DNA from 4 places in the Sporosarcina sp. P19 genome. Region 3 is predicted to be linked to each of the others. Evidence: riboswitches for the same ligand, from Rfam matches in the RefSeq annotation. Region 3 holds a riboswitch; each other region holds the start of a gene.
The links. Region 3 has a riboswitch for thiamine pyrophosphate ahead of CSV74_RS09835 (thiamine phosphate synthase). Riboswitches for the same ligand answer to the same signal wherever they lie in the genome.
Positions count from the first base shown of each region.

Region 1: it holds a riboswitch for thiamine pyrophosphate, as region 3 does, so the genes downstream of both, tenA (thiaminase II) here and CSV74_RS09835 (thiamine phosphate synthase) in region 3, are expected to answer to the same signal.
Region 2: it holds a riboswitch for thiamine pyrophosphate, as region 3 does, so the genes downstream of both, thiC (phosphomethylpyrimidine synthase ThiC) here and CSV74_RS09835 (thiamine phosphate synthase) in region 3, are expected to answer to the same signal.
Region 4: it holds a riboswitch for thiamine pyrophosphate, as region 3 does, so the genes downstream of both, CSV74_RS09370 (ECF transporter S component) here and CSV74_RS09835 (thiamine phosphate synthase) in region 3, are expected to answer to the same signal.

Region 1 is NZ_PDYR01000006.1:94,235-99,857, forward strand. It holds gene CSV74_RS08550 (hypothetical protein) at 1-521, opposite strand, end outside; gene hpaB (4-hydroxyphenylacetate 3-monooxygenase, oxygenase component) at 671-2,110, shown strand; gene CSV74_RS08560 (DUF3889 domain-containing protein) at 2,261-2,560, opposite strand; gene tenA (thiaminase II) at 2,695-3,390, opposite strand; TPP riboswitch at 3,480-3,582, opposite strand; gene CSV74_RS08570 (YheE family protein) at 3,750-4,187, opposite strand; gene CSV74_RS08575 (urease accessory protein UreD) at 4,817-5,623, opposite strand, start outside.
Region 2 is NZ_PDYR01000003.1:195,198-200,820, forward strand. It holds gene CSV74_RS05745 (HAMP domain-containing sensor histidine kinase) at 1-587, shown strand, start outside; gene CSV74_RS05750 (response regulator transcription factor) at 603-1,277, shown strand; gene CSV74_RS05755 (calcium/sodium antiporter) at 1,434-2,387, opposite strand; TPP riboswitch at 2,971-3,088, shown strand; gene thiC (phosphomethylpyrimidine synthase ThiC) at 3,207-4,979, shown strand; gene CSV74_RS05765 (aldo/keto reductase) at 5,440-5,623, opposite strand, start outside.
Region 3 is NZ_PDYR01000008.1:13,249-18,871, forward strand. It holds gene ectB (diaminobutyrate--2-oxoglutarate transaminase) at 1-477, opposite strand, end outside; gene ectA (diaminobutyrate acetyltransferase) at 545-1,069, opposite strand; gene CSV74_RS09830 (phosphoribosylaminoimidazolesuccinocarboxamide synthase) at 1,676-2,356, opposite strand; TPP riboswitch at 2,793-2,901, shown strand; gene CSV74_RS09835 (thiamine phosphate synthase) at 2,972-3,571, shown strand; gene thiS (sulfur carrier protein ThiS) at 3,555-3,761, shown strand; gene CSV74_RS09845 (thiazole synthase) at 3,758-4,531, shown strand; gene CSV74_RS09850 (ThiF family adenylyltransferase) at 4,528-5,544, shown strand.
Region 4 is NZ_PDYR01000007.1:77,362-82,984, forward strand. It holds gene CSV74_RS09355 (DUF6526 family protein) at 113-547, shown strand; gene CSV74_RS09360 (energy-coupling factor transporter transmembrane component T family protein) at 634-1,401, opposite strand; gene CSV74_RS09365 (ABC transporter ATP-binding protein) at 1,379-2,845, opposite strand; gene CSV74_RS09370 (ECF transporter S component) at 2,867-3,436, opposite strand; TPP riboswitch at 3,519-3,630, opposite strand; gene CSV74_RS09375 (exonuclease domain-containing protein) at 3,819-4,391, shown strand; gene CSV74_RS09380 (multicopper oxidase family protein) at 4,599-5,623, shown strand, end outside.

The DNA of each region.
Region 1 (5,623 bases), on a different contig from region 3:
ACAATCGCAGGGATATAGCGCTCGGATTCTTTAATAGGCAGTTCCAGTCCGGATACAAATAATGAAAGTTCCATCATGAAGTCGCCGCCACTTACTTGCAAATTATATACTAGTTCAGAGACTTCTTCCTCTACATTCAATTGATCGCCGAAGTCTTCTCTTAACATATTCTTTACTTTTACCTGCTCTCGCGTTTCTTGAAAGTACTCTTCATCAATGAATCGCAGTAATTCTTCTTTTCCAGGTATGTAATATGGCTTTCCAGCTGCATTTCGTTTTAGGTTGTCCTTTTCATCCTCTTCGCTAGTCGCTTCAGCTACAAATTCGTTTGATTGAATATAAACGAAGCTCTCCTCTAGTTTTTCTTTCACTTGCTCTGATTGCAAAAATCTTTCCACTTCATCCAATGAAATCTCTTCTTTGTTTTGATTATTGTAGATCTCAACCACTTTTTCAACAGGCACAATCCCATATAGATTTGTGCACGCCACGATATACTTCATTACCAATTCTTCATTCATTATATACACGCCTTTCACTTATCCGGATAAATTCCCTATGTACTCTTTCTGTATTGTATCAAAACTATTGTTCAGTACGAGAACTATTTTGATCATTCAAGACGATGTCATAATATACTATACCAACTAGAAAAATCAGGAGGAATAGTATGGGTGCTATAAACGGCAAGGAGTTTGTACGTAGAATGAATGAGCAAAACGCGGAGATTTGGCTGGATGGGCAACAATTGAAAGGACCTATCTCTGAACACCCCGCTTTTAAAGGGCTTATCGAAACGAAGGCTTCCCTATATGATTTACAACTGTCACCTGCACATAGATCTCTTATGACATATGTTTCGCCAGTCACAAATGAGCGAATTGGAATTTCTTACTTACAACCTAAGACCAAAACAGATTTGCAGAATCGCAGAGTCATGACAGAAGAATGGGCAAGACTTTCTTGCGGCTTACTTGGTAGAAGTCCCGATTACCTTAATACGGTAATCATGAGCTTTGCCTCTTCTTCGCCTCACTTGCTCGGCAAGGAAAACTGCTTTCCCGAACATATTCAAGCGCTGTATGAACGAGCACGAGAAGAGGACCTATCTTTTACTCACACCTTCATCACACCGCAGACTAATCGATCTCAAAGTGCCTTTAATATGTCAGATGAACCAGTCTCTGCGAAGATTGTAGGTAAGACATCGAAAGGACTTATCATTAAAGGAGCTAAGCTACTTGCAACACAGGGCGGCGTGACAGATGAAGTATTGGTATTTAGCACGCCTTCATTTCTTGGGGATCCTGATGAAGCTTTCGCCTTTTCCATTCCCTCCGGAACAGAAGGTTTGCGTTTTCTTTGTAGAGAATCATTTGTAGGAGGGAGTTCCACATTTAATTACCCACTGAGTTCAAGGTTTGAAGAGATGGATGCTGTAGTGGTTTTCGATAATGTTCTCGTCCCATGGGAGCGTGTATTCTTTCATCACAATGCCGAAGTAGCTTCAGAGTTTTTTTCCATGAGTTCGTTCCATCCATTCGCCACACATCAAGTCATTACGAGACAGATCGTCAAAACGGAGTTCATGCTGAATTTAGCAGAGCAGCTCGTTCAAACGATTAATATAGCGGAATATCTCCACATTCAAGAAAAACTGTCTGAAATAATTATTGGACTCGAAACAATGAAAGCACTGCGAGATAAATCGGAAGCTGATGCAGCACTCGATCAATGGGGGTATATGTGTCCAAGTGCAATACCACTTCAAGTAGCCAGCAATGTTTTCCCGAAAGTCTACCCGCGTTTCAGTGAGATCATTCAGCTAATCGGAGCAAGTGGAATGATTGCGTTACCCACCGATAAGGATTTCCATTCGGCTATTCAACCTGATCTCGCAAAGTACCTGCAAGGAGCTACAAAAACCGCGGTAGAACGTGTACAACTGTTTCGTTTGGCTTGGGATTTGACGATGAGTTCGTTCGGCACAAGACAAACACAATATGAACGGTATTTTTTCGGAGATCCGGTTCGCTTATCAGGTCATCTATACCGATCCTATCCGAAAGACGCGGGGCAAGAAATGATACGCGGTTTACTTTCCGATTAAATAAGAAGTCTGCAATTCACCTAAACTATTCGGATGCATGTCTACACAAGTGGTTCACCAACGACATCAAGACTTACATTTTCTTTTATCAAAAAGCTCCCGAATAAAACAACTCCCCTAGGCCATGTTAGATGGCATAGGGGTGTTGTTTTAATTAATAGGTATTTCTTGAAAATCGATGCGAATAAATTTACCCGTTTCTGCTGAATAGGTGACAGTCACTAGCACACCGAATTCCCGTTCTTCCTCTTTTAACCAAAGCTGGAACTTTTCCGTGTTTGTAACTTTCTTTGAGTCAGTTGCGATATGCAAATAATCCTTGATATCTGCATGAGGATACTTGAGCATCGTTTGCTTGATAGCAAGCCTTGACCATTTGGCGTATGCCGGTACTTCCACTTTACTAAGTGCAGCAACTGGCGCATCACTAGTGCCCGACCCACTTGTCAATAAAACTCCAAGTGCCAAGCCTATTTTCGCAAAGATGGCGCACACCTCCTTTTAAGAATAGCATGCGCTGATTATAACCATTCAATTCTAAATAAAAAAACATCCAACTAAAATAGTTAGATGTCTCTTGTATATTAAATTTTTATTGTCTGTTCTTCCTTCACACCAGGCCACATTTGTTTCGTATACGCCATGTCCCAGAACATATACTCATAACGAGTCGTATTAAGGAAAATCTCCTCTAACTTCGCTAATTCCGATTCAGGCTTACCTTTTGCTGTTTCATCCATTAAGTCTAAGCACCAAGTAGCCAACTCCCCGAAGTCTTCCGATGAATACATGCGAATCCAGTCACCGTACAACGGATGATCCAACGCACCTGGCAACTCAGAAAGCTCTTTGCCGATCTCCCAGTAGCTCCACGCACACGGCAATAATGCAGCGACTACTTCCGCTAAAGAACCGTTTTGACTAACATGCAACATATAGTGCGTATACGCTAGGACAATGGGTGACGGCTTGGCATTCTCTAGCTCTTCTTCTGTAATACCAAAGCGAGCTGCATACTTACGATGTAGATCCATTTCCGTGTTTAGTGTACCGTTAAGTAACGCTGCAAATTTCCCCATCATCTCTACATCGGTAGCCTTCATCGTGCCTACAGCAAACACTTTCGCGTAGTCAATTAAATACAAATAGTCTTGCACCATATAAAATCGAAACTTCTCCTCATCCAACGTACCATTTCCAATTTCTTGGACAAATGGATGACTATGATTCTGTCTCCAAATTGGTAATGTCTTCTCTAATAAGCGCTCAGTGAACTTCATGTATACTCTCCCCTTTTACGTAGTAAATGAAAAAACCACTTCTTGACCAGAAGTGGCGGAGAGACATCACAGAGCCAGAAATAAGCTACGTAACATCTGCACCACTTCCTTACGCCGGTATGAACCGGATCAAGTTAAAGGGTTAAAGCAATATGCTTCTCTCAGCTCCACAGAGCACCCCTAGCGGTAACAACTATTTCATTTGTATATCCATTATAGGCATATCTTGTCAGAAAAGTCAAACGAATTAAGATTATAAACGGCCCAACATACAACACAGTGAATGGCAACAGTCCTCAAGTTGATGGCATTTAACCGAATAAGTTTATTTTTAGTGAGAGTCACGCAGTTTCAAATCTTTATTCTAGATGTTCTTTAAGCTTTTTCTGAACATCTTCTTCTATTTTTTTCACGCGCTCTTCTTTTAGTTTACGTCTTGGTTTAGGATGAAACCATTCGATTTCACCGTTAATAAATGTTCCTTTAAACTCTTCACCCTGGATCTTTAATTTAAATAACTGAAGTGGCCGAGTTTGATTTCTGCTAATCGAACGTTCGATTTCAATATCATCTGCTTCATTTCGAATCCCTTGCTCAGATAACAATTCCAACACTTTATTCTCTATGGCAATTACCTCTTCTTCACCGACGTCTTGCTTCGGATGTGGATGAAGCCATTGGATTTCACCATCATGATAGTCACCCTTATAATTACGACCTTCTATGATGAGCTTAAACTGAATTCGCTCGTACTGCCTGTCTTCAAAAACTTTTTCCGCTTCAAAGTCGTCTACCACAGGAAACACCTCCAAAAATAGTAACAAGTCTCTTTTTTATAGAATAATTCATCTTACTTCATCCATCACTACTAATTCAAGCTATTTGGCACAAAGTTAGATTTTTCCATCGTTCAAGTTTACTTATAAGGATCCTTTTCAAATATAAATAAAATTTACATATATCTAAGCAATAAGTTGTTGTCAAACCAATCACTGTTCTAAGGCACTTGTTATAAACGCAAAATTCAGTGGAAAAATGATGTTCACGGCCAGATTAAAAGCCGTTCAGTCTATTGCCCCTTTGCTCATTACAAGTCAGCATGCCAAATTCACACTTGGGTAACGGTCTTTTTAAAGACATTCATAATAAGCACGAATGTTGAGCCTATACACCTAAAACACCTGTAATTCCACTTGGATTGACGACTGGTTCCAGCCTATAAAGTGTTATTACTCATATGTTTAATGATACCCTAATTTCTGTGTTTCAATCATTTGAAATGACACTCTAACTATTTTATTGGACTGGTATCTAAGCTGTTCGAACACACTCCAATGCGCGAACTACTAATCATATAATAATTTATATATAAACAGCAAAATTAACAGGAAAAGCCCAACAACTCTTTAGAATTGTCGGGCCCTGTCTAGTACTTCCTTAAAAAACTTGGTTTTGTTTGATACCATTCGTCGCTAATCACGTGATGGCACACTGAAATAATTCGTTCTATGACCTGTGTATAGTTTGCTAATATACGGATGGTGAAGCCAGGAACAGCAAGTTTAGATAATCCAAATGTAAATTCTCCAGCCTCTTGTTGAATCGTTTCATACAATCGATCCAATAAAGCATCGCTTGTCTTTTCTCCAACGACAATTAAGGAACCTAAATGTGTGTATCCTTCCATAAAACCTAACTCATTCATATGCTGAGATGCTGGATGAAGTTTAATATGGTCAAAGGCAACAAGTTGATTTTCCATATAAATCTCCGTTTTCAAACGGAGCATATCGTAGCTGAACTTTTCTCCTTCCGGCGACCATCCGGGAGTCAGTATATCGGAATATAGCAATGTTGCGCCTTTTTCCATGTATATACTGTTTTTTTGATAACAACTGGCATCTTTGTATGCAATAAGTGCATCCGGCAAGTACTCTAGATAACTGTCTTTTTTCATATGAAAGATCGTCTCTTGGTACACTGGCTTGGTGGGCGTTCTATATACTTTCGTCGACGACTGGGTCGTCAACGTCAGCATCGCTCGTTCACCAAGCGTGACTTTCATTTGATACCGATCTCCATCTAAATAGCCACCGCCAGGATTTAATAAATAATAGCATGGATAACTATTCTTATTGAAATAGACAGGGCGCATCACTTTAAATGCACCCTGGAAGTAGACACTTTTTGCCACGGAGCGTCCTAAGCGGTTTTCCATGACAAGGTCAAGAAC
Region 2 (5,623 bases), on a different contig from region 3:
CTCAGCGTACAGAACTGAATGATACAGAACGATTCAACTACTTATCGATAATTGAAGAAGAAGCTGAGCGCTTAAAAACACTCGTGAAAAACTTGATGGATCTAGCGCAAATGGATGAAATGACGTTCACTGTGACGAAATCCGAATTCGCTGCTGAGGAGTTCATCCGAGATATTGTGCAGCTTGTCCAACCATCATTTGATTTGAAAGGAATTACGCTTCTGATCGAACAAGTCCGCGATTTCCCTATCGTGGCAGACCGAATGCGCCTCGAACAAATTATTCTTAATCTGTTAGACAACGCGCTTCACTATTCTGAAACCGGTAGCACCGTAATCATTCGTGCGTTTCAAGATAAAAAGCATGTACTATTACAAGTCGAAGACAGCGGATGCGGCATCGCAGTGGAAAATCAGCAACAAATATTTGAAAAGCTGTATCGTGTCGAGAAATCTCGTTCCCGTTCATTTGGCGGTGCTGGTCTTGGTTTGGCGACAGTGAAGGAATTGACAGAAGCGCACGGTGGCACGATCGAGGTAGAAAGTGAATTAGATCAAGGGAGTATCTTCACGGTACGATTATATTGAAGGTAGGTGACGCATATGAAGACCATTTTGCTTGTTGATGATGAACAACGCATGCTCGATCTGCTCGAACTATTCCTCGCACCACACGGATATCGCTGTTTGCAAGCGACTGACGGCCAAAATGCAATTGAGTTATTCAAGGTGGAGGATGTACATCTCGTGTTGCTCGATGTCATGATGCCTGGTATGGATGGATGGGAAGTTTGCCGCAGAATGAGAGAAGTTTCAACTGTACCTGTAATTTTATTAACGGCTCGATCCGACAAATCCGATGTTGTAAAAGGACTTGACCTAGGGGCAGATGATTATATTACGAAACCATTTGACGAGCGTGAACTCATCGCGAGAGTGCGCGTGGCATTACGGCGTACAGAGAACGAAAATCAATCGAAGACTATTCATGAAGGTCCATTTACTCTTGACTTGGAGTCCTATTCCATCCTGTATGACACGTATGAAGTTCGACTTACGTTAAAGGAGTTCTATATTATAGAAGCAATGATGACTCGGCCAAATCGGACGTTTACCCGGGAAGACTTGCTTCAAGTAGCTTGGGAATATGACACGTATACAGAGGTTCGGACAGTCGATTCGCATATTCGAAATCTACGGGATAAGTTGAGGAAACCAAATTTTCCAATTGACGAGATTTTGGTGACAGTTTGGGGCATCGGCTATAAGTGGAGATAACTACATCTCATGCTATAAAGATAAAAAAGGCTACTTTCCATGAATGAATGGAGAGTAGCCTTTTGATATTGATCAGTGTGCCAACGACAGGCTCTATTATTGTGATAAAAATAGGAATAGGTATGTCCTGCTGCAACGGACCAAGGTGATTTTTTCTTAATTACGTAAAATAACATACACAAGATACACGACGTAAGCTACAGCTAGCATGAGCCCTTCACGCTTACCAATTTTGAAGCCCGTTCTAGAAAATAGCAACAATACTAAGGTCAAAACAATCATAATGATGACGTCGATAAATACTTTATCGTTCACCGCGATGGGCGTAATGACAGAGGAAGCCCCGAGAACAAACAGGATGTTGAAAATATTGCTCCCGACGATGTTCCCTAAAGCAATTTCACTTTCTTTTTTCAAAGCCGCTAAAATTGATGTAACCAATTCAGGCAATGACGTTCCGATTGCGATGATTGTAAGACCGACTAATGTTTCGCTCATGCCAAGAGAATAAGCGATTTTCGTGGCGTTATCGACGACCAAATCTCCTCCGAATATAATCGCCGCCAGCCCGACTAGCGTAATAAGTATATTCTTCCCCCACTTCACGTTCTCAGTGGGTTGTGTAAGCGTGGCATTTTGACGGCTTCGGAGGCCAAGTTCAATCACATAGTACATAAAGATTGAAAGGAATATCAAGAAAATGATTCCATCGCCGCGCGTAATCATATTGCTGCTGAAGCCTTGCAGTGCCATATCACTCATCAACACCAACATGACGATACTTGCTAATAAAGTGAACGGAATCTCTTTTCGGATGGTCTCACTTTGTACCTTCAACGGAAACAGAAATGCTGCCATTCCGACAACAATGGTGATATTGAATATATTACTTCCCACTACGTTTCCTACTGCGACGTCCGCGTTTCCGCCCATCGCTGCAATAATACTGACCGTCGCTTCTGGTGAGCTAGTTCCGAGCGCTACAATGGTGAGACCAATCAAAATAGGTGGAATTTGCAACAGTCTTGCGATATTTGAAGAGCCATCCACGAAATAGTCGGCTCCTTTTATTAATAATACAAATCCAATAATGAGTAAAACATAGGACATATATTGGTTACCTCCTCCATAGTAATGATATTTCTAATTAGCTGTATGCAAGCGTGTCTAGACTACAATAAAAAAATTGCTTCAATTACTGCATACTTGATGCATATTATGACAAGCACCATGATAAAAACAAAATATGTATGTGACTTTACTTCCCCATAGCATTCATCCTTCTCAATCCTAGATATGTTATACAATGTAAACTCTACTACACTGATCCTTCCTCTTTTATTTTTTCATTTTTGATTATCTCACGTCATCACTATTTATGCATCTTACAAGTCATACAAAGACATTCCCTTCTCATCATTACATGCTTTCTTGAGTGGTGTTGAAAAGATCTTATAAAAATAGCTTGTCCATAGAATGATCTTTACAGACAAGCCAGCGATATACTTTCCCACTAACTTCCTACCAGACTGAATGCAGAGTATATCGAAGGTTTTTTCTGATTCTGCATTTCTGCTTCCTCACCAATCACACTAGTTACATGTAAATAACGGAACTTATGAAAATTAACAGAATAATTAATCTTTAAAAACCGATTAAGGTATGGTATACTATTCCTGTTCGAACAATTAAATACTAATACTAGGGGTGTCCAACGTTATTGGACTGAGATGGAATGACAGTACACGCATTCCGGACTCTTTGGACCTGATCTGGCTCGTACCAGCGTAGGGAAGTTTTCATTTTATCAGCGACGCGTATTTATGCGTTTTGAAGACCAGGTCCTATCTACGGAACTGGTCTTTTTTGTTGCCGATTCCCATCACTTGAATCGAGTCATGTCGCCCCTTAAAAGGAGACGATGACAAAATGCAAGAGAAGCGAGAAGAAATCCATATCCATGAATGTTTTCCAGCTAGTAGAAAGGTCTACGTACAAGGAAATCGTCCAGACATACTTGTACCGATGCGCGAAATTGAGCTATCACCAACTATAACTGAGCAAGGTGAAATAGCGAATGAACCTTTCCGTGTCTATGATACAAGCGGTAAATATACGGAAGCTGGTTATCAAGTGGATATCAAAAAAGGACTTCCACTTATCAAGAAGAACTGGATAGTTGAACGAAATGACGTGGAAGAATATGAAGGCAGGCAAGTGAAACCACGGGATAACGGATATCGTTCAATGGAAAATATGCAAAAAGAAGCAGAATTTCCATTGTTGAAACGTAAACCATTACGAGCAAAAAACGGCATGAATGTTACACAAATGCATTATGCGCGCAAAGGAATCATTACACCTGAAATGGAGTTCATAGCAATCCGTGAAAATGTAACCCCTGAACTGGTACGGGATGAAGTAGCGAAAGGACGGGCAATTATCCCGTCTAATATCAACCACCCAGAGGCGGAACCGATGATTATCGGAAGTAAATTCCATGTGAAAATCAATGCGAATATCGGTAATTCTGCCGTCTCCTCTTCAATTGCTGAGGAAGTGGAAAAGATGACATGGGCTACACGCTGGGGCGCAGACAATATCATGGATTTATCAACTGGAAAGAACATTCATACAACACGTGAATGGATCATCCGTAACTCACCTGTCCCCGTCGGAACGGTTCCATTATATCAAGCGTTGGAAAAAGTAAACGGCAAAGTGGAGGATCTCTCATGGGAGGTATTCCGCGATACATTGATTGAGCAGGCAGAGCAAGGGGTCAGCTATTTTACAATTCATGCGGGTGTTCTGCTGCGTTATATTCCCATGACGATTCATCGTGTGACTGGAATTGTCTCACGAGGTGGCTCTATTATGGCCCAGTGGTGCATGTTGCATCATAAAGAAAGTTTTCTCTACACACACTTTGAAGATATATGTGAAATTATGAAACAGTACGATATCGCGTTTTCATTAGGAGATGGATTACGTCCAGGCTCAATAGCTGATGCCAATGACGAGGCTCAATTCGCTGAACTTGAAACTCTTGGAGAACTGACGAAAATTGCTTGGACCCATGATGTGCAAGTCATGGTAGAAGGTCCTGGACATGTACCTATGCATTTAATTAAGGAAAACGTTGAGAAGCAAATGGAGATTTGCCAAGAAGCACCTTTCTATACGCTCGGTCCTTTAACGACAGATATTGCGCCTGCCTATGACCACATCACATCTGCTATTGGTGCGGCTATGATCGGTTGGTTCGGGACAGCGATGTTATGTTATGTAACGCCTAAAGAACATCTTGGTCTACCGAATAAAGATGATGTGCGTGAAGGCGTCATTACGTATAAAATTGCAGCCCATGCAGCTGATTTAGCAAAAGGTCATCCGAATGCATACAAACGTGACAACGCATTATCAAAAGCCCGCTTCGAATTCCGTTGGCGAGATCAATTTAATTTAAGCTTGGATCCTGAACGCGCGATGGAATATCATGATGAAACATTGCCTGCTGAAGGAGCCAAGATCGCCCATTTCTGTTCGATGTGCGGACCTAAGTTTTGCAGTATGCGAATTTCACACGACATTAGAAAATATGCTGATGAAAACAGTTTAGAAGAGAAGCTAGCAATGGAAAATGGCATGAAGGAGAAAGCTGAAGAATTTAAAAAATCTGGTGCTGAAATCTATCATTGATAAGGAGTGAAGGAGTTATGACAACTGAACAGTTAATACAGCAGATCTCTGTAAAACGCCGAAATCTTCTTCAGTTAGAAGAACAGTTGGCTCTCCTGCAAGCACAGTGCATACACGAATATACAGAAACCGTAACATATAGGAAGTGTATGAAATGCTTGAAGATCGAGAGTGTCCATTATTAATACATGTTCTGCTATTCAAAAACAGGATTTGTGCTCTTTTAGCTTCCTGAAAAATTTATCGGTATTGTGACGTACTATCGTTTTCCATTCACGCGTCCGATTACACAAATACGTTTAGCCGTTGTCCTTTAAACGTTGGATTTCATGTTGGTACAATAAAAAGCGACCCACCACGCCTCTTTGCAATGCGGACCTAGGTGGGTCATTTTTATCAGGATAACAGGATCTGAAATCGCAGAATTTTTCAATGATCCCCTTTACTAAAAAAGATACGTTTAATCAAACTCTTCATATTCATTCGGGTGCTGCCCTTCTACTCTTCCCGCTTCGCCTTTATCTAAGGAATCAATTTGTCTCATATCTTCTTCGGTCAATTCAAAGTCGAATACAGTGAGATTCGCTTTTTGATGGGCATAGTTAGATGATTTTACGACCGTTAAAATATCATTCTGTATATTC
Region 3 (5,623 bases):
TGCGTTGCCTGTTACAGACAATGCGCCAAGCGTCATGCCGTGGAAACCGTTCGTAAAGCTTACAATATTTTGTCGTCCCGTTACTTTGCGGGCAATTTTCAGTGCACTTTCGACTGTATTCGTCCCAGTAGGACCAGGAAACATTACTTTATAGTCCATGTTTCTCGGCTGCAAGATCACTTCGTTAAATCGTTCAAGAAATTCTTTACGAACCGTTGTGCCCATATCCAAACTATGTGAAATTCCATCATCTTGAATATATTCAATCAGCTTTTCTTTCATTTTTTCGTTGTTGTGGCCGTAGTTCAAAGCACCTGCGCCGGCGAAGAAATCGATATATTCTTTACCTTCCGTGTCCCACATCTTATAGCCTTTTGCTTTGTTGAAAACTGTTGGGAAACTTCTGCTGTAACTTCTCACTTGCGACTCGCGATTCTCGAATACTTCCATTACTTTCTGACTTTTTGTCAGTACCATGTGTAATTAATTCCTCCGTTAGATTCTGTATTTTTCCAGTGTCAAGTTGCGACAATCGGCCAGTTTCTCAGAATGGTCCAATGCGGAACAGTTTTTCTGATTCGTGCCCGCAACCCGGGAATTGATCTTTCGTATAACCATCTGTGATCGTGCATTCCGTCCCTAAGTCACGTGCTAAGCCTTTAAATAGATTTGTTGACGGAATATTAGATGGCGTAACTGTTGTTTCTAGATACCGAATATTCCGACATGCATCACTTTGCAAAATCGTATGCAACATACGCGAAGCCAAACGCTTACCTCGTACAGATTCATCGACTGCCACTTGCCAGATAAACAAGGTATCTTGCGCTTTTGGTTGAATAAAGCCTGAAATGAAGCCTACAAGCTTTCCGTGATCTTCTACTACGATACTCGTGTCGCTGAATTGATCTGCCCACAGCAAATAACTGTAGGAGGAATTCAAATCGAGTATTTTCGTATCCTTAATGAGCTGCCAGATGAACTTTCCATCTTCTACAGTCGGAATACGAAATGAATACGGATCGTTCGGATCTAGTCCTGCAATCGAAACTTTGTGTTTAATCTGCAAACAGTTTCTCCTCCAAGTTCTCTTACATGTAGTTTTACAAATTTTCATCATCTGAAATTCTCTAAGATGTGTGCTTCTTTATCCGAGAACACGATCTAACTGAAATACGTTCGTCGAATAGTCATCAATGTGAGGTTTTAAGGACCGAGCAAACACGCTCGGCAGATTCTTCTTATGAATCTAGCGGATATAGCAAGGGTACTTACGTAGAAAAGCCAAAATGGAGATTCGTGCTGGCTACTATGGGTGCTATCTTTCTGCCTTGCGGTATGAAGTGCAAAAAAGAGCGCCTTTACAAAAGCGGGGAGCTTTTGTTCATGGAAACAGCAGATATATTAAAGATTCGCTGATATGAAAGACACTTTCAATATCTTGAATTTACTACCATACGCATTCATCCAACCAACGTTCACACACTGTTGAAGAAGCAAACTATGTGTCTCCTCTGACACTGGTTGTAATTATAGGAAACTCTGAAAACGTTGTCAACAGTAAATATATTATTTTATTTATTTGATTAAAAAGTAAAAAGCTGCTAAGTCAGACAGCGTATAGCCTAAGAGCGAATATAAAAAACCGGAAACATTTTTCGTTTCCGGTTGAATTTTATGAAAACAATATCTTTTCTAATTCCATTGGTGCAATATATGTATCCCCTTGATAAACACGCATATTACCACCTGAAATTTCATCGATCAACATGATGTTTCGCTCAGGATCGCGACCAAATTCCAATTTGATATCATATAGCTCTAACCCTTTTTCCGCCATCTCTGATCGAACGACTTCAGAAATTTGTTGAGTTAATTCTTTAAGCGTTGCGTATTCTTCATGCGTTAAAATATGAAGTTGCGCCAAAGCATCTTCTGAAATAGGTGGATCTTGACGTTCATCGTCTTTTAGCGTCACTTCCACGAAAGCATCCAATACTTGCCCTTCTTCAGCATACGCACCGAATCTGCGCAAGAAACTTCCGACCGCACGGTATCGACAAATCACTTCTAATCCTTTACCAAAGACCGTAGCAGGTTTCACCGTCATCGTTACTTCATCCAGATCAGCATCGATATAATGTGTTGGTACGTTTTGCTCCTCCAATTTCTCGAAAAAGTATTTCGTCATGCGAAGTCCAGACTTCCCAGCACCATCAATCGTCAGGCCTACTGTGTTAGCACCTGGATCGAATACACCATCTTCCCCTGTTACATCATCCTTGAATTTCAATAGCACGTGGCCATCTTCCAAGCGGTAGACGTCTTTCGTTTTACCAGAATAGGTTAATTTCATCCGTACGATTCTCCTCTATTCATAAATGTGTACTACCTATTCAGTATAAAGCACTTTGACGAGAAGAAAAAGTATTGTTTGACGAAAGTTGATAGGCATCACGGCAGATTTCACAAAATACTCTTATACTTAGGATCACACATACACTTTAAAGAGGAGGAAATGAATCATATACTTTCATACAGTTACCTTCTATCTTTTATTCGGAGCGCTTTTTGAAATATGTACTAAGTAGCATACGTACTCTTCCATCAAGGCAAGTATGGAACCGACTCTACAAGAAGCAAGCATCCTTTGAAACAACAAAATTATGGAAATCACTGTAAATAGTGTAGAAATCGGTATCGCTAATCAAATCGCTGAATGAGTACATATGTAAAAGAAACTCTTTTCATTCCGCCATACACATGATATGCTAGATATGAAAACTAAATATTTTGACCATTAGGGGAATCCTTCACAAGGACTGAGAAAAGAGTGTGGCTCTGAAACCCTTATCACCTGAACAGATTAGCACCTGCGGAGGGAAGTGGCGAGTCGTTCCGGATATATTTCTGTCGACATTTCTACCACTTTCCGATTCGGGAAGTGGTTTTTTCTATTGGAGGGGAATGAATGAAATTACTTGGCGTGACCGACGACCGCCTTTCAATTGATGAACTGACGCTACACTTGCAGCAGACTGCACCGTTTCTTGACGCCATCATTTTGCGGGAAAAGTCCAAGACAGATGAACAGCTTGTAAATATAGTCACGCGCCTTGCATGTGCTGGATTTCCACTCAACAAGCTCATTCTACATGCCAGACCTCACCTAGCTAGCAGGCTGAACCTATCAAAAGTACAGCTGACCGGTTATGGCATGTCTTTACCAGATGCACATCAAGAATTTCCTGAGCTGGCATTCGGTTGCTCGATTCATTCGTTGGCAGAAGCAAAGGAAGCTGTGAAAGAAGGAGCAGACTGGCTTTTGTACGGGCATGTTTTCGAGACGAAATCGAAGCCCGGACTGCCAGCGCGCGGAACGGAGGAATTGTTTTCTATTGCAGAGTGTAGTTCGATTCCCGTGTATGCAATCGGCGGAATTCAGCCGCATCACTTGCCCAATTTACAGCGAAACAATGTAGCAGGTGCTGCCGTATTATCCCCTATGCATTCACTAAAAGTCTTACAAAGTTATAGAAATGGAGTGTCGTCTGATGGAGAAAATGATTGATTTGAACGGAAAATCGTATTCGGTCGTTCCGGAAGTAGGGACGATTCAGCAGTTACTTGAGCATTTAGGACTTGGCGATCGTATTTTGATTGTGGAGAAAAACAAAGAGATTTTGCAGAAAGATTACTATGACGCACCAATTATGGACCGAGACCAAATTGAAATCATACATTTTGTAGGAGGCGGATGAAAATGTTAAAAATAGCAGATAAAAAATTCTCTTCACGGTTATTACTAGGTACGGGGAAATATCCTTCATTTAAAATACAAAAGCAAGCAGTTGAGGTATCAGAAGCAGAGATCCTGACGTTCGCGGTACGACGCATGGATATTTTTGAGAAGTCACAGCCCAATTTCCTCGAACAACTAGATTTAACACGCTATACATTGCTACCGAATACGGCAGGAGCAAGCACAGCAGAAGAAGCTGTACATATCGCACGTCTCGCAAAAGCATCCGGACTTTGCGACATGGTAAAGGTGGAAATCATCGGGTGTAGCCGTTCATTGCTCCCCGATCCCGTGGAAACATTACGCGCGTCGGAAATGCTGTTAGAGGAAGGCTTCATTGTATTACCCTATACGTCAGACGACGTAGTGCTTGCAAGAAAACTATGTGAATTAGGTGTTCACGCTATCATGCCAGGTGCTGCGCCGATCGGTTCGGGCAGAGGCATTCTGAACCCACTGAATTTATCCTTTATTATTGAGCAATCCAATGTACCTGTCATCATTGACGCAGGCGTCGGCTCGCCAAAAGACGCGGCTTTTGCGATGGAACTCGGAGCAGACGGCGTTTTACTGAATACCGCAGTATCCGAAGCTGCAAATCCTGTCATGATGGCAGAGGCAATGAAGTTGGCGATTGAAGCGGGACGCCTCGGCTATAAGGCAGGACGTATGCCAGTACGCGATTATGGCGTAGCTAGCAGTCCGACTGAAGGGCTCGTGACAAATTGAGCAGTAAATATTCTCGGCAAGAGCTGTTTGCACCTATCGGACTAGTTGGGCAACAACGTATCCGCGAGGCAAAAGTTTTCGTCTTAGGAGCTGGTGCACTCGGCTCTTCCGGAGCGGAGATGCTGGTGCGTGCAGGTGTCGGCGAACTGACGATTGTCGATCGCGATATTTTGGAGTGGACTAATCTTCATAGACAACAATTATACACAGAGCAAGATGTGATCAATCAATTGCCGAAAGCGATCGCAGCGGAAAGTAGATTGCGTGCTATCAATAGCGATGTGAAAGTTCGCGGGATTGTGGCGGATGTAACGCCTGAAAACGTCCTCGAGTTATTCGAAGGACATCAGTTCATTCTCGACGGCACAGATAATATAGAAACTCGGTTATTAGCAAACGACGCTGCATTACAACTCGGCATACCATTCTTCATGGGTGCTTGCGTCGGTAGCTACGGGCTGACGTTTCCTATCGGTGTAAAAGAAGGATCACCTTGCCTCCATTGTCTGCTCGAAGCTTTGCCGCCACAGTCTTTGACTTGCGATACAGTCGGCGTCATCTCGCCAATCGTTGTCACAACTGCCGCCCGTCAAACCGCCGAACTGCTGAAGTGTATAACGGGCGCGACGGTGGAACCCCGCCTCGAATCCGTTGATCTATGGACAGGCGAACGCGCCGCAATGAACGTGCAAAGCATGAAGAAGCCCGGTTGTCCAAGTTGCTCAGACACCCCTGTCTATCCTTACCTGTCTGCCAACGAAGTCATGCGGACCGCTGTACTGTGCGGACGTGATACCGTGCAACTGACATGGCCGAAAAACCGACAAGTAGAACTAATACCATTCGCCGAATCCATCCGCGATATCGTTTCTAATTTAAAACAAAACCCTTATTTAGTTTCCTGTGAATATAACGACCATCGCCTCGTGTTATTCCGCGATGGCCGGATGTTGGTGCATGGAACGAAGGATATCACGGCTGCTCGGAAGATTGTGGCTGGTTTGCTCGGGTGATGGTTGGAGAATAGAGCAGTCGTGCGTGGTTTCATGAGCGGATAACGTGTCTGATAGAGCGGGTAGCTGGCGGCATTGA
Region 4 (5,623 bases), on a different contig from region 3:
TTGGGTAGGTTGCATGATTTATTGAAACGACTAACCTAATTAAAAGCATTTACGTACACATCTAGTGCCCAGTAAGATATGATACCCATATGGGTATATAAGGGGTGACAAGATGAAAGAACAATCGTATGAAAATCATACACGTGTAACACCATTGCAACACTACATTTGGCTGCCATTAAGCTTTGTATTGCTTTTAACAACAGCGATCTATGGAACTTATCAATTCGTAAAGCATGGTTTTTCAATGCAGCTTCTGCTATTATTCGCAGTTACCGTTCTCGCTATTATTCCAGGAATGCTTGCACGTATTTATGCGTTGTCTTTGCAAGATCGATTAATCGTCACGGAAGAACAGCTTCGTTACTTTATGTTGACGGGTAACCGTTTAGCTACAAGATTGACGAAACCACAATTGATTGCATTACGATTTGCTTCAGATGAGGAGTACGTGGAGCTTGCGGATCGGGCTGTGGTTGAAGAGCTATCGCCTGATGAAATTAAGAAATCCGTAAAGTCTTGGAGAGCAGATCATCAGCGGGTGTAATGAAAATGAGAGCACAGGATCTGAACTAGATCTGTGCTCTCTTTTACTGTGGTTACATATTTTAAGTGTGGCTTATCGAATGATTATCAATAAACTGATAGTAAAAAAGCCGAACATAAACTACCTATCATGACAAGTAAAAAAAACATATCTATGCCGTTATACCGTGTAGGATAATAATACGTCCTGGCAGCACCCATCTGATACTGTTTTGCTTCCATCGCAACTGCAATGCGTTGTGCGCGACGTATACTTTGGGCAAATAGAGGGACGGTATAGGATTGCAATCGCTCATACAACCCCTTTATCCCTTTTGAAAACTGGATATTCCGTACTTTCAACGCATTCCTGCGAATTTGCAGCTCTTCAGTTACAGCAGGAATTAAACGAAAAGCCGCAATAAAACTATATGCATATTTGGATGGTAGACGAAACTGCTGCATCATAGCGTAAAAGAATAGTACGGGTTGGATCGTTAAGATAAACGTAAAGCCGACGAATCCGAATGAAAGGGACTTACTTCCGAGCAAAAGCGCATGTTGAATGCTCTCTTCGGAAATCTTGAACAGCCCCCATTGCCAAAGCACCGCTTCCCCCTTACCGAACAACAACATCGTCAATCCAGTAGACAGGAAAGAAATGACTAACGGAATTGAAAGTATTGAAAGTTTCTTCAATGAATAACCGCTGAATACATAAAACACTATTCCGTATAAAACCGCTTGTGAGATAGCAAAAGGTACACTTTGATTCACAAGCGTAATAATCAAGAACGCAAAAAATACGATAAATTTTAGTGCGGGATTGACTCGGAATAACCAGGTCTCGCGTTTAGGTGTGAACCAATTGAACATTCTTTGCACCTCCTGGTATATTAGCCGTATGCAGTACGCCGTCCACTACAGTCCAAACAGCAGTGGCGAAGCTCTCTACAATTTCCGTATCATGCGTAACCATCAAAATGGTCATGCCTTCAATGCGCAACTGTTCCAGCTTCTCAAGAATGGCGAATGTGTTTCGTGCGTCCTGTCCAAAAGTAGGTTCATCGAGCAATAAGATATCTGTATCAGGAGTGAGAGCAGTTGCTACACTCAAACGACGCTTTTGACCCGTAGATAGCTGATAAGGATGGCGTGAAACAGAATCAGGTAAGTTAAATAAGCGTATCAATTCCTTCGCATAACGATCTGCATTAGCTTTTGGCATATCGTGCAAAGAGACGGTTAACTCTTCCGTAATCGAATTCGTCACAAATTGTAGTTCGGGATTTTGAAAGACAAGTGAAAGACCTTTCGGCAGTTGGCGCTTCTTCTTTTTCCACGCAATGGGCACGCCGTTCACCTCGTAGACACCGTCAGTCCGAAGTAATTGCATGAGTGATAAGAGCAATGTACTTTTACCAGAACCATTTTCTCCAACAATCGTAATCCAGTCAGCAGCTTGTACGGTCGCCCGTTTGACAGAAATCTTCTCCACTTGACCACGATAGCCGTGAAAGTCCTGAATCTGAATTTTCTCCTCGGATGTAACTGTTTGACGATTGATCATCATCGATTGAAATGCTTCAGACGCTTTATATTCTTCCCATACCCCTGGATACCAAATACCATAACGTTTCAGTTCTTCCTGAAAGTGTGCGAAGATCTCTGCAGGTGAACCGTCTGCTATCATAACCCCATGATCATTAAACAGCACTACGCGATCAACCCAGTCCGCAATCAAATCAATTTTATGTTCCACGATAATCACAGTTTTATCAGCGGTTGCTTCTTTAATAGAAGACCAAATTTGTTGCGTGCCTTCTGGATCCAGTAAGGCAGATGGTTCATCCAAAAATAGCACGTCAGGTTCCAGTAATAATACAGAAGCTAATGCTAACCGCTGCTTCATACCTTGCGACATTTCATTGATGGACGTATGTGGGTCTTTCAAATGCAAGTCTACACGTTTCAATACCTCTTCAATAAGAAGGGCCATTTCTTCACGCGGAACTTGAAGATTTTCCAATACGAAAGCGAGTTCCTCATCGACATATGTCATACAGAACTGTGTATCGGGGTCTTGGAAAACGAATCCCCATGAGTCAGGCAACTGAATGTCTGTTGCTTTCATTGGTAGTTCGATAGAGTTTGGTATAATGCCGCTCAATACTTGGAGTAAAGTAGATTTCCCGCAACCACTAGGACCGAGCATGAGAACTTTTTCACCAGGCCGAACAGAGAAGGAGAGGTCTTTAAAGAGCAAAGCATCTTCTCCTGGAAACTTTAATCGTAAATCGGTAACGCTGATGTTTTTCATAGTTGGATCATTCCTCCGCGTTTACTGATCAAGCAACGTATATTCTTTCTTATCAACAGGTCGAATTAACGATGTCACGCCTGTTGCTTCTAGCGCTCTTACAATAAATACAGCGAAAATACCTGTGAAGATGAATGCGCTGATTGTACGTAATCCGTATTTCACAATGAGTGCCCATGTTTCGAGTGCTGCGTACCCGTAAATTAAATCGAGTCCGAAACTTGCAAGACATGAAGCGATACCTGCTAACCCGGCGATTAAAATGGAATAGCGTCTATAACGGAATGCAGCAAACAGTAATTCCGCAGCAAGACCCTGTGCAAACCCATACATCAAAACCTCAATACCATGTCCGGCAAACGCAGACAAGGAAGCCCCTGCCAGACTTGCGATGAATGCAGTACCAGGCTTTCGCAATAATAAAAAGGCGAACGGTCCTACCATGAACCACATGCCGTAAAGCAGTTGACGTGCGACAGGCATGATCGGTTTGACGACAGTGTATAAATCATCCCAAAACTTCATCAGTACCCCAAACACCACGCCAATCATGATGGTGATCAACAAATCGGTAAACTTTAACTTCTTCATACTCTTCCACTCCTTGTTATTTTTTTATACAAAAAAGCCGTCTGAAGAGCAGACGGCCGAAGAAGGAAAGAGATTCCTGTATAATTCCATCGATCACGGTCTCTACGCTGGCATTACCCAGATCAGATTAACGGTCAGCAGTAGATTAATCTGCTATCTCAGCCTGTTTCTCTCAAGCACCCGTACGGACAATTATGTAAGTAATCCTAGTATACAGCACGTTGAATTGTCTGGCAACTTAAGAAATTACTACACGTTTCAATGAACTGCATACAGTTTAAATTGAACATATACTAGTGAAATCCTGATATACTAAAAGGATAGAAATAATCTTAATTGTGTTCTTAATATAATGTAAATAGAGTGTAAAAGGAGTTTTTACATGACGAAACATATAGCATTTATTGACGTGGAAACGACAGGTATGAGTGCCGAGGCCAGTGAAGTGATCGAGTTAGGCGTTATGCTCGGAGAGTATGAAGATAATCGTATTATTCGGGTGGCTGATGAGTATTGCGAGTTTCAAGAACCGTTCTATTCCATCTCTCCGACCATTACGAATCTCACAGGCATTACCGATCAGATGGTAAGAGGGAAGTCATTGGATATGGATAGAATCTTGAAAATACTAGATCAAGCAGACGGTATAGTAGCGCATAACGCATCATTTGATAGAGGATTCGTTAGTCGACTATTGCCTGAAACGCTCGACATGGACTGGTATTGCTCCGTCCGACAAATCAAATGGAAGAATTACGGCTTTGAGAACGGTAAACTGCAACAATTGCTGAGAGCGCACCGAATTCAAGTGCATAACGCTCACAGAGCGCTCGACGATGCAAAAAATCTTGCGGTCTTGTTGAACTCGTCCAATCCGCATCTGGAAGATGATACATTCATCTCCTATTTGATGAATAAAGCGCCGATGAAGAAACCAGCTAAAACAAGATTTTAATAGCAGTGAAAGATGTCCGGGAAGTACTTTGCCGGTCATCTTTTTTATTGGTGATCAGTTGTGCAATCTTTTAAGGGTGGTGGCTCTTCTTAATTATAGTTGAAAATGACTAAGACCACTCAAAAACATCCCATGTGCATAGTTTATCCATATGTTATTGCTATACTACTCTTGAAATCAACAGTAAAAGAAAAAGGGGATAGTTTGATGGGTAAAAAAATACAAACCGTTATGTTTTTAATGGGTGCTCTATTAATCAGTGGTTGTAGTAACGATACACAATCAAATGATCAGAACAATCAACAGAGCAACGAAGGAAATCATCACATGATGGATGACTCTACAATGGAACACGGACATATGAGCCATGACAATGTAGTGAGTTTAAAAGACTCGACAGGTGTAAATGAATTAAATATCCCACCATTGCTAACTAGTGATGCGACAGATAGAACTGAATATACTATCAAAGCGCAAACAGGTAAGGTAGATATACTTGATGGGATGACTACAGAAACCTTGGGATATAACGGTGATCTGTTAGGTCCGGTTCTTCAATTTAAAAAAGGTGAAACCATAAAAATTAACACAATCAATGAATTGGATCAAGAGACAACGTTTCATTGGCATGGTTTAGAAGTGCCTGGTGAAGCAGATGGCGGACCGCATACAACACTTAGTCCTGGTGAAAAAGAACAAATAGAATTTAAAGTGACACAAGAAGCGGCTACGTTATGGTTTCATCCACATCCCGAGGGAAAGACATCTGAACAAGTATACAAAGGACTTGCAGGGCTAATTTATATTGAGGATTCTAATTCAGCGAAATTAGAAATTCCTAAAGAATACGGAAAAAATGATATACCTTTAGTTTTCCAAGATCGAATTTTCGATGAGCAAGGCCAATTGGATTATAAAGCGGTAATGAACGAAGATGGAACGATAGGCGATACGTTATTGGTCAACGGCACAGTAAATCCTGTATTACCAGTAGAGAAAGAACAAGTGCGTCTTCGCTTGCTAAATGGATCAAACGCGAGAAATTTCACATTCAAATTGAATACAGGTGAATCGTTTGTTCAAATTGCGACAGATGGTGGCTTCTTGAATAAACCCGTCAAATTGAATGAAGTAACCTTGACGCCATCCGAGCGAGCAGAGATAATTATTGATTTCTCGCAACTAAACTCTACAGATGATTTATCTTTAATTAATGAAGATGGATCTATCCT